DNA from 4 places in the Kineococcus rugosus genome. Region 1 is predicted to be linked to each of the others. Evidence: riboswitches for the same ligand, from Rfam matches in the RefSeq annotation. Region 1 holds a riboswitch; each other region holds the start of a gene.
What was found. Region 1 has a riboswitch for S-adenosylmethionine ahead of ACRYM6_RS18195 (MetQ/NlpA family ABC transporter substrate-binding protein). Riboswitches for the same ligand answer to the same signal wherever they lie in the genome.
Positions count from the first base shown of each region.

Region 2: linked by a shared signal. The riboswitch ahead of sfnG (dimethylsulfone monooxygenase SfnG) and the one ahead of ACRYM6_RS18195 (MetQ/NlpA family ABC transporter substrate-binding protein) in region 1 are both predicted to bind S-adenosylmethionine.
Region 3: linked by a shared signal. The riboswitch ahead of ACRYM6_RS16830 (methylenetetrahydrofolate reductase) and the one ahead of ACRYM6_RS18195 (MetQ/NlpA family ABC transporter substrate-binding protein) in region 1 are both predicted to bind S-adenosylmethionine.
Region 4: linked by a shared signal. The riboswitch ahead of ACRYM6_RS02630 (ABC transporter substrate-binding protein) and the one ahead of ACRYM6_RS18195 (MetQ/NlpA family ABC transporter substrate-binding protein) in region 1 are both predicted to bind S-adenosylmethionine.

Region 1 covers NZ_JBJLSJ010000035.1:25,821-28,006, reverse strand. Annotated here, with positions in the region: gene ACRYM6_RS18205 (DUF7711 family protein) at 1-515, shown strand, start outside; gene ACRYM6_RS18200 (DUF1737 domain-containing protein) at 512-724, shown strand; SAM riboswitch class IV at 790-900, shown strand; gene ACRYM6_RS18195 (MetQ/NlpA family ABC transporter substrate-binding protein) at 963-1,922, shown strand; gene ACRYM6_RS18190 (methionine ABC transporter ATP-binding protein) at 1,919-2,186, shown strand, end outside.
Region 2 covers NZ_JBJLSJ010000014.1:33,327-35,512, reverse strand. Annotated here, with positions in the region: gene purH (bifunctional phosphoribosylaminoimidazolecarboxamide formyltransferase/IMP cyclohydrolase) at 1-276, shown strand, start outside; gene ACRYM6_RS09905 (DUF3017 domain-containing protein) at 300-578, shown strand; SAM riboswitch class I at 686-772, shown strand; gene sfnG (dimethylsulfone monooxygenase SfnG) at 785-1,930, shown strand; gene ACRYM6_RS09895 (GAF domain-containing protein) at 1,941-2,186, opposite strand, start outside.
Region 3 covers NZ_JBJLSJ010000030.1:36,489-38,674, reverse strand. Annotated here, with positions in the region: gene ACRYM6_RS16835 (aminotransferase class V-fold PLP-dependent enzyme) at 1-488, opposite strand, end outside; SAM riboswitch class IV at 544-657, opposite strand; SAM riboswitch class I at 765-856, shown strand; gene ACRYM6_RS16830 (methylenetetrahydrofolate reductase) at 918-1,901, shown strand; gene metE (5-methyltetrahydropteroyltriglutamate--homocysteine S-methyltransferase) at 1,898-2,186, shown strand, end outside.
Region 4 covers NZ_JBJLSJ010000003.1:119,644-121,829, forward strand. Annotated here, with positions in the region: SAM riboswitch class I at 624-714, shown strand; gene ACRYM6_RS02630 (ABC transporter substrate-binding protein) at 937-2,186, shown strand, end outside.

The sequences.
Region 1 (2,186 bases):
GCGCCCTGCTGGGCCCGCGCCGCGACGTGCTCGAGGACGCGGGGGCGGTGCGGGTGGCCCTGGTGACGAACGCCGAGGAGGCCGACTGCGCGCACGGCGCGCAGCCGCCGGCCGCCGGGCACTGGCTGGCCGCCTCGGGGCTGGCGACCCGGCCGGTGACCCTGACGTTCCGGTCGGCGCGGGCGCCGGTGTGGAACCACCTCGTCGACCGGCCGGTGCGGTTCTGGACGGTCGGGGACGGCACCGACCACGAGGTCCTGGGGCAGCTGCGGGCCGGGGACGGCGAGGGCCTGCGCCCGGACCCGCCCACGCCCGCCGAGCTGGCCGCTCGCCTGGACCGCGAGCTCGCGGTCAGCCTGGGGGCGCTGGGCCGCGCGGCGCGCGAATACGACGAGCAGCGCTGGGCGCCGGGGGCGCCGACGCGGCGGGCCGACGCCCTGGCCGACGTGGCCCTGGGGTACCTGGACCTGCGCGCCGCCCGGGACGGGCTGGGCGTCGGTAGCCTCGGCGCATGAGCGACCCCACCCCCCAGGACGCCCCCCAGAAGCTCGCCTACCGGCTGCTGACCGGCCCCGACGACCGGTCGTTCTGCGAGAAGGTGAGCGCCGCCCTGGCCGACGGGTACGTCCTGCACGGCAGCCCGTCGCTGACCACGACCGCCGGCGTCACCGTCGCCGCGCAGGCCGTCGTCCTGCCCCACGCCCTGCCCCCCGCGCGCGGCTGACCCCCGCGCGGGCGGATCGGCGGGACCGTCCACGCTGTCAGACAGCCGGTGTTAGAGTCCTCCCAGGTCATGAGTGACAGCGGAAAGCCCTGGCTAGCTGTCCGGCAACCCTCCTCCGCGGTGGGGTGCCCCAGGTGAGGACCTGGCCGGACGGACCCGTCCGGCAAGCGCGGATCGCCGGACGCCGGTCGATCACGGGAGCCCTGCGAGCCGCGCGCCCGCCCGTACGACCTCCGGAGTGTCCCCCGTGTCCAACGCCCCCGCCCTGCCCGAGAAGCCGAAGCGCCGCGGCCTGCTCATCGGCCTCGTCGCCGCCGTCGTCGTGATCGCCGTGGTCGTCGTGGCCCTCGTCCTCGGCAACCGGGACGACTCGACCAGCACGACCGCCGCGGGAGCCGGCGAGGCGAAGACCGTGAAGATCGGTGTCGCCGACAAGTCGCAGCAGTACTGGACGACGTACACCGAGCTCGCGAAGTCGACGCTGGACGTCGACGTCGAGCTGGTCAACTTCTCCGACTACAGCCAGCCGAACCCGGCGCTGTCGCAGGAGCAGCTGGACCTGAACCAGTTCCAGCACATCCAGTACCTCGCGAACTACAACGCGACCTCCGGCGACGACCTGCAGCCCATCGGGGCCACGGCCGTGTACCCGCTGCCGCTGTACTCCCTCACCGCCGGGTCCGTCGAGGAACTGCCGGCGAACGCGAAGGTCGCCATCCCCAACGACGCCATCAACGAGGCCCGCGGTCTGCTCGTCCTGCAGGAGGCCGGCCTGGTCACGCTGAAGGACGGCGGCAACGCGTTCTCCAAGACCAGCGACATCGAGTCCGCGAAGGTGGACGTCACCACCGTGGCCGCCGACCAGACCGCCAGCGCCCTGCAGTCCGGGTCGGTCGTCGCCGCGATCGTGAACAACGACTACGCGACCAAGGCGAAGCTCACCGACGACCAGATCATCGTCGCCGACGACCCGTCCGCGGCCGCCGCCGCCCCGTACGTCAACATCTTCACCGCGCGCAAGGCCGACACCGGCAACCAGACGTACCTCGACCTCGCGGCGCTGTGGCACGACCCGGCCGTGCAGGAGGTCTTCCTGCAGGAGAACCCCGGCGCGGTCGTCCAGGACACCTCCGCGGCCGACCTGCAGGCGGAGACCGCGAAGGTCGAAGCCGACGCGAAGGCCGCCGCGGGCAAGTGACCGCTCTCATCGCGCTGACGGAGGTCAGCAAGCGCTTCGACCGCCGCGACGGGTCCTCCGTCGCGGCGGTCGACGCCGTTTCCCTGGAAGTCGCGCAGGGCGAGGTCCTCGCGGTCATCGGGTACTCCGGCGCCGGGAAGTCGACGCTCGTGCGGCTGATCAACGCCCTGGAGAAGCCGACCTCGGGCAGCGTCGTCGTCGCCGGCCAGGACCTCACGACGCTGTCCGAGGGCGAGCTGCGCGCGGCCCGGTCGAGAATCGGGA
Region 2 (2,186 bases), on a different contig from region 1:
GACGGCGCCTCCGTCGGCGTCGGCATGGGCCAGGTCAACCGCGTCGACTCCTGCAAGTTGGCCGTCGAGCGCGCCGGCGCGGACCGGGCCACCGGCTCGGTCGCCGCGTCCGACGCGTTCTTCCCCTTCGCCGACGGGGCGCAGATCCTCCTCGACGCCGGGGTCCGGGCGATCGTGCAGCCGGGCGGTTCCATCCGCGACGCCGAGGTCGTCGAGGCCGCCGAGAAGGCCGGCGTCACGATGTACTTCACCGGCGCGCGCCACTTCGCGCACTGAGACCCGCCGGTAGCGTCGGCACCGTGACCACCGAGCGCGTCCCGACCCCGGGCAACGCCGTCCTGCTGACGCTCGTCGGCGGGATCGTCCTCGCGCTGGTGCTGACGCTGCTGGCCGGCCCCACCCCGGGCGGGGTGCTGCTCGGGGCGGACCTGGCCGTCGCCGCCGTCCTGCGGCTGGTGCTGCCGGTGCGGGTCGCGGGGGCGCTCGCGGTCCGCTCGCGCGGGCTGGACGTCGCGATCCTCGTCGTCCTGGCGGTCTCGTGCCTGGTGCTGGCCGGCGTGGTGCCGACCCCCGTCTGAACGCCCCGTCCGAACGCCCCGCCCGAACGCCGACGCCCCTCCCGGTCACCGGGAGCGGCGTCGGCGTTCCCCGGCGCGCCGGCCCGTCACCGGGGTAGGGTGCACCGATCCCATCCAGAGCGGCGGAGAGACCTGGCTCGACGATGCCGCAGCAACCCCCCCCTGGGGGGTGCTACCGCCAGGACCGATGGAGGAGCGGCCGCGTCATGTCCCTGCACGAGCCCCTGAAGTTCGCCTACTGGGTCCCCAACGTCTCCGGCGGGCTGGTCGTCTCGACGATCGAGCAGCGCACCAGCCACGAGCCCGCCTACAACGTCGAGGTGGCCCGCGCCGCCGAGCGCGTCGGGTTCGAGTACGCCCTCACCCAGGTGCGCTACCTCGCCTCCTACGGGGCCGACGCCCAGCACGAGTCGACGTCGTTCTCCCTGGCCCTGCTGCTGGCGACCGAGCGGCTGAAGGTCATCGCCGCGGTCCACCCGTTCTTCTGGCACCCGGGGGTCCTGGCGAAGTTCGCCGCGACCGCCCAGGAGCTCACCGGCAACCGCCTCGCGCTGAACGTGGTGTCCGGCTGGTTCAAGGACGAGGCGACGCAGCTCGGGGTCACCTGGCACGAGCACGACGACCGCTACAAGCAGTCCGAGGAGTTCATCGAACTGCTGCGCGGGGTGTGGAGCCAGGACGGCTACAGCCAGTCCGGGGAGTTCTTCAACGCCACCGACATCACCTTCCGCCCGCAGCCCACGGCCGCGCCCGAGGTGTTCCAGGGCGGGAACTCCACCGCCGCGCAGGCCATGGCGGGCCGTGTCTCGGACTGGTACTTCATGAACGGCAAGTCGATCGCGGACGCCGCCGCCGGGGTGCGGGAGGTCAGCGCGCTGGCCGCCGCGAACGGCCGGTCGGTGCGGTTCGGGCTGAACGGGTTCGCCCTGGTGCGCGACACCCGCGAGGAGGCCGAGGCCGTCCTGGAGGAGATCATCGCCAAGGCCGACCGCGCCAAGGTCGAGGGGTTCGGCGCCGCGGTGCAGGAGGCCGGGAACTCCACCCGCGACGGCAAGGGCATGTGGGCCGACAGCGGGTTCCGCGACCTCGTCCAGTACAACGACGGGTTCCGGACCGGGCTGGTCGGCACCCCCGACGAGGTGGCGCGCCGCGTCCTGGCGTACCGGCTCGTCGGCGTCGACCTGCTGCTGCTGGGTTTCCTGCACGTCAAGGAGGAGGTCGAGGCGTTCGGGGAGCTCGTCATCCCCCGGGTGCGCGAGCTCGAGGCCCGGCTGGTGGCGGGGGAGGACCTGGGGCTGGGGGCCGAGCTCGACGACGCCGTCGCCGCCGCGACGGCCCCCGTCCCCGTCTGAGCGGTGGGGTTCAGCGCTCCCCGACCGGGACGGTGAGCCGGTAGGGACGTGACGCCAGGACCGGGCCGAGCAGCCGTCGCAGGCGGGACAGCTCGGCCCGGGCCGACACCGCGCGGGCACCGTCCCCGAACAGCCGCTGCGCCACCTGCGCCGCGGACAGCCCCCGCGGGCTGGCCGCGAGCAGCTCCACGAGCTGCCGGTGCCGGGGGGACAGCGGCACCTCGACCGTCCTCGACGGCGAGCACCACCGGACGCC
Region 3 (2,186 bases), on a different contig from region 1:
GCCTCCAGCAGGCTCGCGGTCTCCTCCGCGTCGGACCCGCCGCGGACCACCGTGGTGCGCGCCGAGCGCTGCCAGGACAGCAGGTTCGCGTGGTGCTCGACGTCGGCGACCAGCACCCGGGCCCCGTCCGGGACGGCCCGGGCCAGCAGGTCGAGGGCGTCGGTGGTGCTGCGCGTGAACACCACCAGGTCGTCCCCGCGGGCCCCGAGGAACCCCGCCACCTGGGCCCGGGCCTGCTCGAACAGCGCGGTCGAGACGCGGGACAGGTACCCGGCCCCGCGGTGCACGCTGGCGTAGTGCGGCAGCACCTGCGCGACGCGGGCGGCCACGACGGCCAGGGCCGGGGCGCTGGCCGCGTTGTCCAGGTTGACGTAGGTGGCCCGGCCCCCGGTGGCCAGCGGCACGACGGTGTCGGCGCCGACGACGGGCAGCAGGGGAGCGAGGGCGGGACGGGAGGGGCGGCTGGGGCTCAGGGTGCTCGTCGTCACGCGAGGTCTCCTCGGGGAGTGGACCCTGCCGGGAGGACCGGGGCCCGCCCGGCGAGGTCCGCGCTTGCCGGAACCACCTCGGAACCGGCCAGGTCGTCACCCGGGGCACCCCACCGCGGAGGAGGGTTGCCGGCCAGCGAGCCGGGGCTTGTCGCTGGCGCTCATGACCTGGGGCGAGATTGCCACGGGCGACCGGCCGGAATCAAGGTCGGCGTGTCGCGGGCCGTTCGGGGGAACCCCTTGTGGCCGGCGTCGGCGCCGGTCTACATTCGAAGCACACCATCCAGAGCGGCCGAGAGTCCTGGCTCGACGACGCCGCAGCAACCCCCCGAGCCCGGGCGAGGGTGCTAACGCCAGGCCGATGGAGTTCGTGATGCGCACCACCGATGTCGCCACCCCCTACCCGGTTCCCGGCCGGGGAACCGCGCGATGACGCTCGCGCCTCTCGTCGCCGGTGCGACGGGGCGGCCCACGCTCAGTTTCGAACTCTTCCCGCCCCGGTCCGACGGTGGCCGGGAAACCCTGTGGCGCAAGCTGTCCGACCTGCTCGCGGCGAACCCCGACTTCGTGTCGGTGACGTTCGGGGCGGCCGGGGCGACGCGGGGGCCCAGCCGGGACCTGCTGTGCCACGTCCTGCGCACCACGGCCGTCCCGGCCATGGCGCACCTGACCTGCGTGGGGTCCTCCCGCCGGGAGGTCGTGGAACTGGCCGGGGAGTTCTTCGACGCCGGCGTGCGCAACGTCCTCGCCCTGCGCGGCGACCCGCCGGCCGGCGCCGCGGACTGGGCCCCGCACCCCGACGGGGTCGCCACGGCCCGCGACCTGGTGGAACTCCTCCAGGTCGCCGACCGGCGCCGGCTGGCCCTGCGGGGAGGGTCGCGCCCCCTCGACGAGGGTGAGCTCACCCTGGCCGTCGCCGCGTTCCCGCGGGGCCGCGACGAGCACGAGCTCGCCGTCCTGCGGGCCAAGCAGGACGCCGGTGCCCGGTTCGCGATCTGCCAGGTCACGTTCTCGGCCGACGAGTACGCCGCGTTCGTCCACCGCGCCCGGGCCGCCGGGATCACCATCCCCCTGCTGCCCGGCCTCGCCGTCTCCGACGACGCCCGCCGGCTGCAGCGGATCGGTGAGCTCACCGGGGTCCCGGCCCCCCGCGCCCTGCTCGCCGCCCTGGACGACGAGGACCCCCGGGCCCGCCGCCGCGCGGCCACGGCGTTCACCTCCGGCCTGGCGCACGGGCTGCTCGCCGCCGGTGCCCCCGGCCTGCACCTGTACACGTTCAACGCGGCCGCGCCCGCGCTGGACCTCCTCGACCACCTCGACCTGACCCGACCCGCGACCCGACCCGCGACCCGACCCGCCGACCCCACTCCGGCCGCCCCGGCGGCCGCCGCTGCAGGAGGACCCACCCGATGAGCGACACGACCCCCACCGGGACGCCCGCGTGGACCGCGACGATCCTGGGGTACCCCCGGATCGGCCCCGACCGCGAGACCAAGAAGGCCCTCGAGGCGCTGTGGTCCGGCAAGGCCGACCTGGCCACCACCGAGGCCGCGCTCGCCGCCGTCCGGGCCGCCACCGTCCGCCGCCTCAACCGCCTGGGCCTGCCCGCCCACGACGCGTCCATCCCGTCGTCGTTCTCCGCCTACGACCAGGTCCTCGACGCGGCCGTGGCCGTCGGCGCGGTGCCCGAGCGGTTCG
Region 4 (2,186 bases), on a different contig from region 1:
ACCGGCTCGGCGACCGGCTCGGCGACCGGCTCGGCGACCGGCTCGGGCTCCACGGCGACCGGCTCGACGGCGGGCTCGGGCTCGGTGGGCGCCGCGACGGGCGCGGGCTCGGCGACCGGCTCGACGCGGGTGGGCGGGCCGGCGGGGCGGCTGGCGGCGCGGCGGCGGCGCGGCCGCGTCGTCGCGCCGGTCGTCGTGCCGTCGTTCTCGGGGGTCTCTTCGGGTGTCGTCGTCACGGGGTGCTCCGCATCGCCCGCAGCGTCCGCTCCACCGGTGAACCCCGCGGACGCTCGGGCGTCCTGGTCGGAATCGCCGGGCGGGTCGTCCCACGCCCGACGGAAGTCCTCGGTGCACCGGAGAGGTCGCGCGACGCGTGCTCCCCCCGGAGCCACCGTCGTCGTCGTCCGGTGAACGGGCCGGGGCGCCTGCGAGGTCCTTCCACCAGACCGCGGCGCTGCCCGGGACCCGCGCGCTGGGCGGCGGTCTCGACGGCGGACCGTGCGCCCGGTGTCGGGGAACGCTCGGCCTCGCCCAGTGTCGCACAGCCCCACCGAGGTGACCCTGCGCACTCGCCGCGGGCGTTCCATCGCCAGCGGCACCCCTCGTCCGCTACATTCGGATCAACACCATCCAGAGTGGCCGAGAGACCTGGCTCGTTGACGCCACAGCAACCACCGCGCGAGCGGCAGGTGCTCCCGCCAGGGGCGATGGAGGACTCGCAGTGGACAGCTGTACCCAGCTCACCCGGCGCTACCACGTCGACCTCGCGCGCACGGCCTCGATGGCCTGTCACCGCGGCGGGTCGATGCGCCCGGGGACGTCGCGCGCGGCCTGACCGGCCCGCGCCACCTCCCCCGAGTCCTCGAGCGAGCGCGCCGCCTCCTGCGCGCACCCCCCGACGGACGTCGCACGTCCGCCTACCCCCGGAGCACACCCATGTCCGCGCCCCGCCGCACCCCCCCGCCCACGAGCACCCAGCGCCTGCTCGCCTCGCGCCGCCGCGTCCTGTCCGGCGCCCTCGGCGTCAGCGCCCTGGCCGCCACCGGTTCCCTCGCCGCCTGCGGGGAGGGTTCCGCCGGAGCGGGCCTGGCCGCCGGGGAGGCGGTCGACCTGCGGGGCAAGACGCTCAAGCTGATGGTCAACCAGCCGCACGTGCTGGCCTTCACCGACCTGCTGGGCAAGAAGTTCGCCGAGGAGTTCGGCGGCGAGCTGCAGGTCACCGCGATCCCCTACGACCAGCTGACGAGCAAGCAGATCCTGGACGTCCAGGGCGGCGACGGCGAGTTCGACGTCTTCGACTACTTCTACTTCGGCCTCGGCGAGCTGGTCGCGGCCGACGCGCTGGTGGACCTGACCGACTGGATCGGCGCGAACACCGACATCGCCACCGACGACTTCCTGCCGTCGATCTACGACCCGTACACGCTGCTCGACGGCAAGCGCTACGGCCTGCCCTTCGACGGCGACACGCACGTCCTCTACTACAACGCCGAGGTCTTCGACCGGTACGGCGTGCAGCCGCCCACGACGTGGGACGAGTACGACGCGGCCGCGGCGAAGATCACGCAGGACTCCGGCGGCAGCGTCTACGGGGCGATCGTCGAGGCCCAGCAGGTGCCGATGATCCTGGGCTGCTCCTTCATCAACCGCCTCGCCGGCTACGGCGGGACGCTGGTGGACGGCGACGGGAAGCCCGCGTTCGCCGGCGAGGAGGGGCTGGCGGCCCTGCAGCACCTCATCGACGTCTCCCCGCACGCGCTGCCGACCCCGCTGCAGACCGGCTTCGACCAGGCCAACTCCGCCTTCCTGGCCGGTCAGGGCGCCATGCTCGACACCTGGACCGACCTCGGCCTGAAGGCCCAGGACCCGGCCAGCTCCAAGATCGTCGACAAGTGGGGCGTCGTGACGCTGCCGGTCGGGGGGGAGAACACGACGCCGCGCACGGCGCTGGACGCCGGTTTCGGCCTGGGTGTCTCCTCGGCGGGCAAGCAGCAGGACGTCGCCGCCGCCTTCGTGAAGTGGGCGACGAACGAGGAGAACAACTTCCTGCTCGCCTCCACGGCCGGCTCGGGCATCGACCCGGCCCGCAAGACGGTGCTGGACTCCGCCGAGTACGCGGCGGCGGCGGGGAAGGCGACCGACGTCATCCGCGAGGGCCTGGACGGCGACCCGCTGGCGTGGCCGTC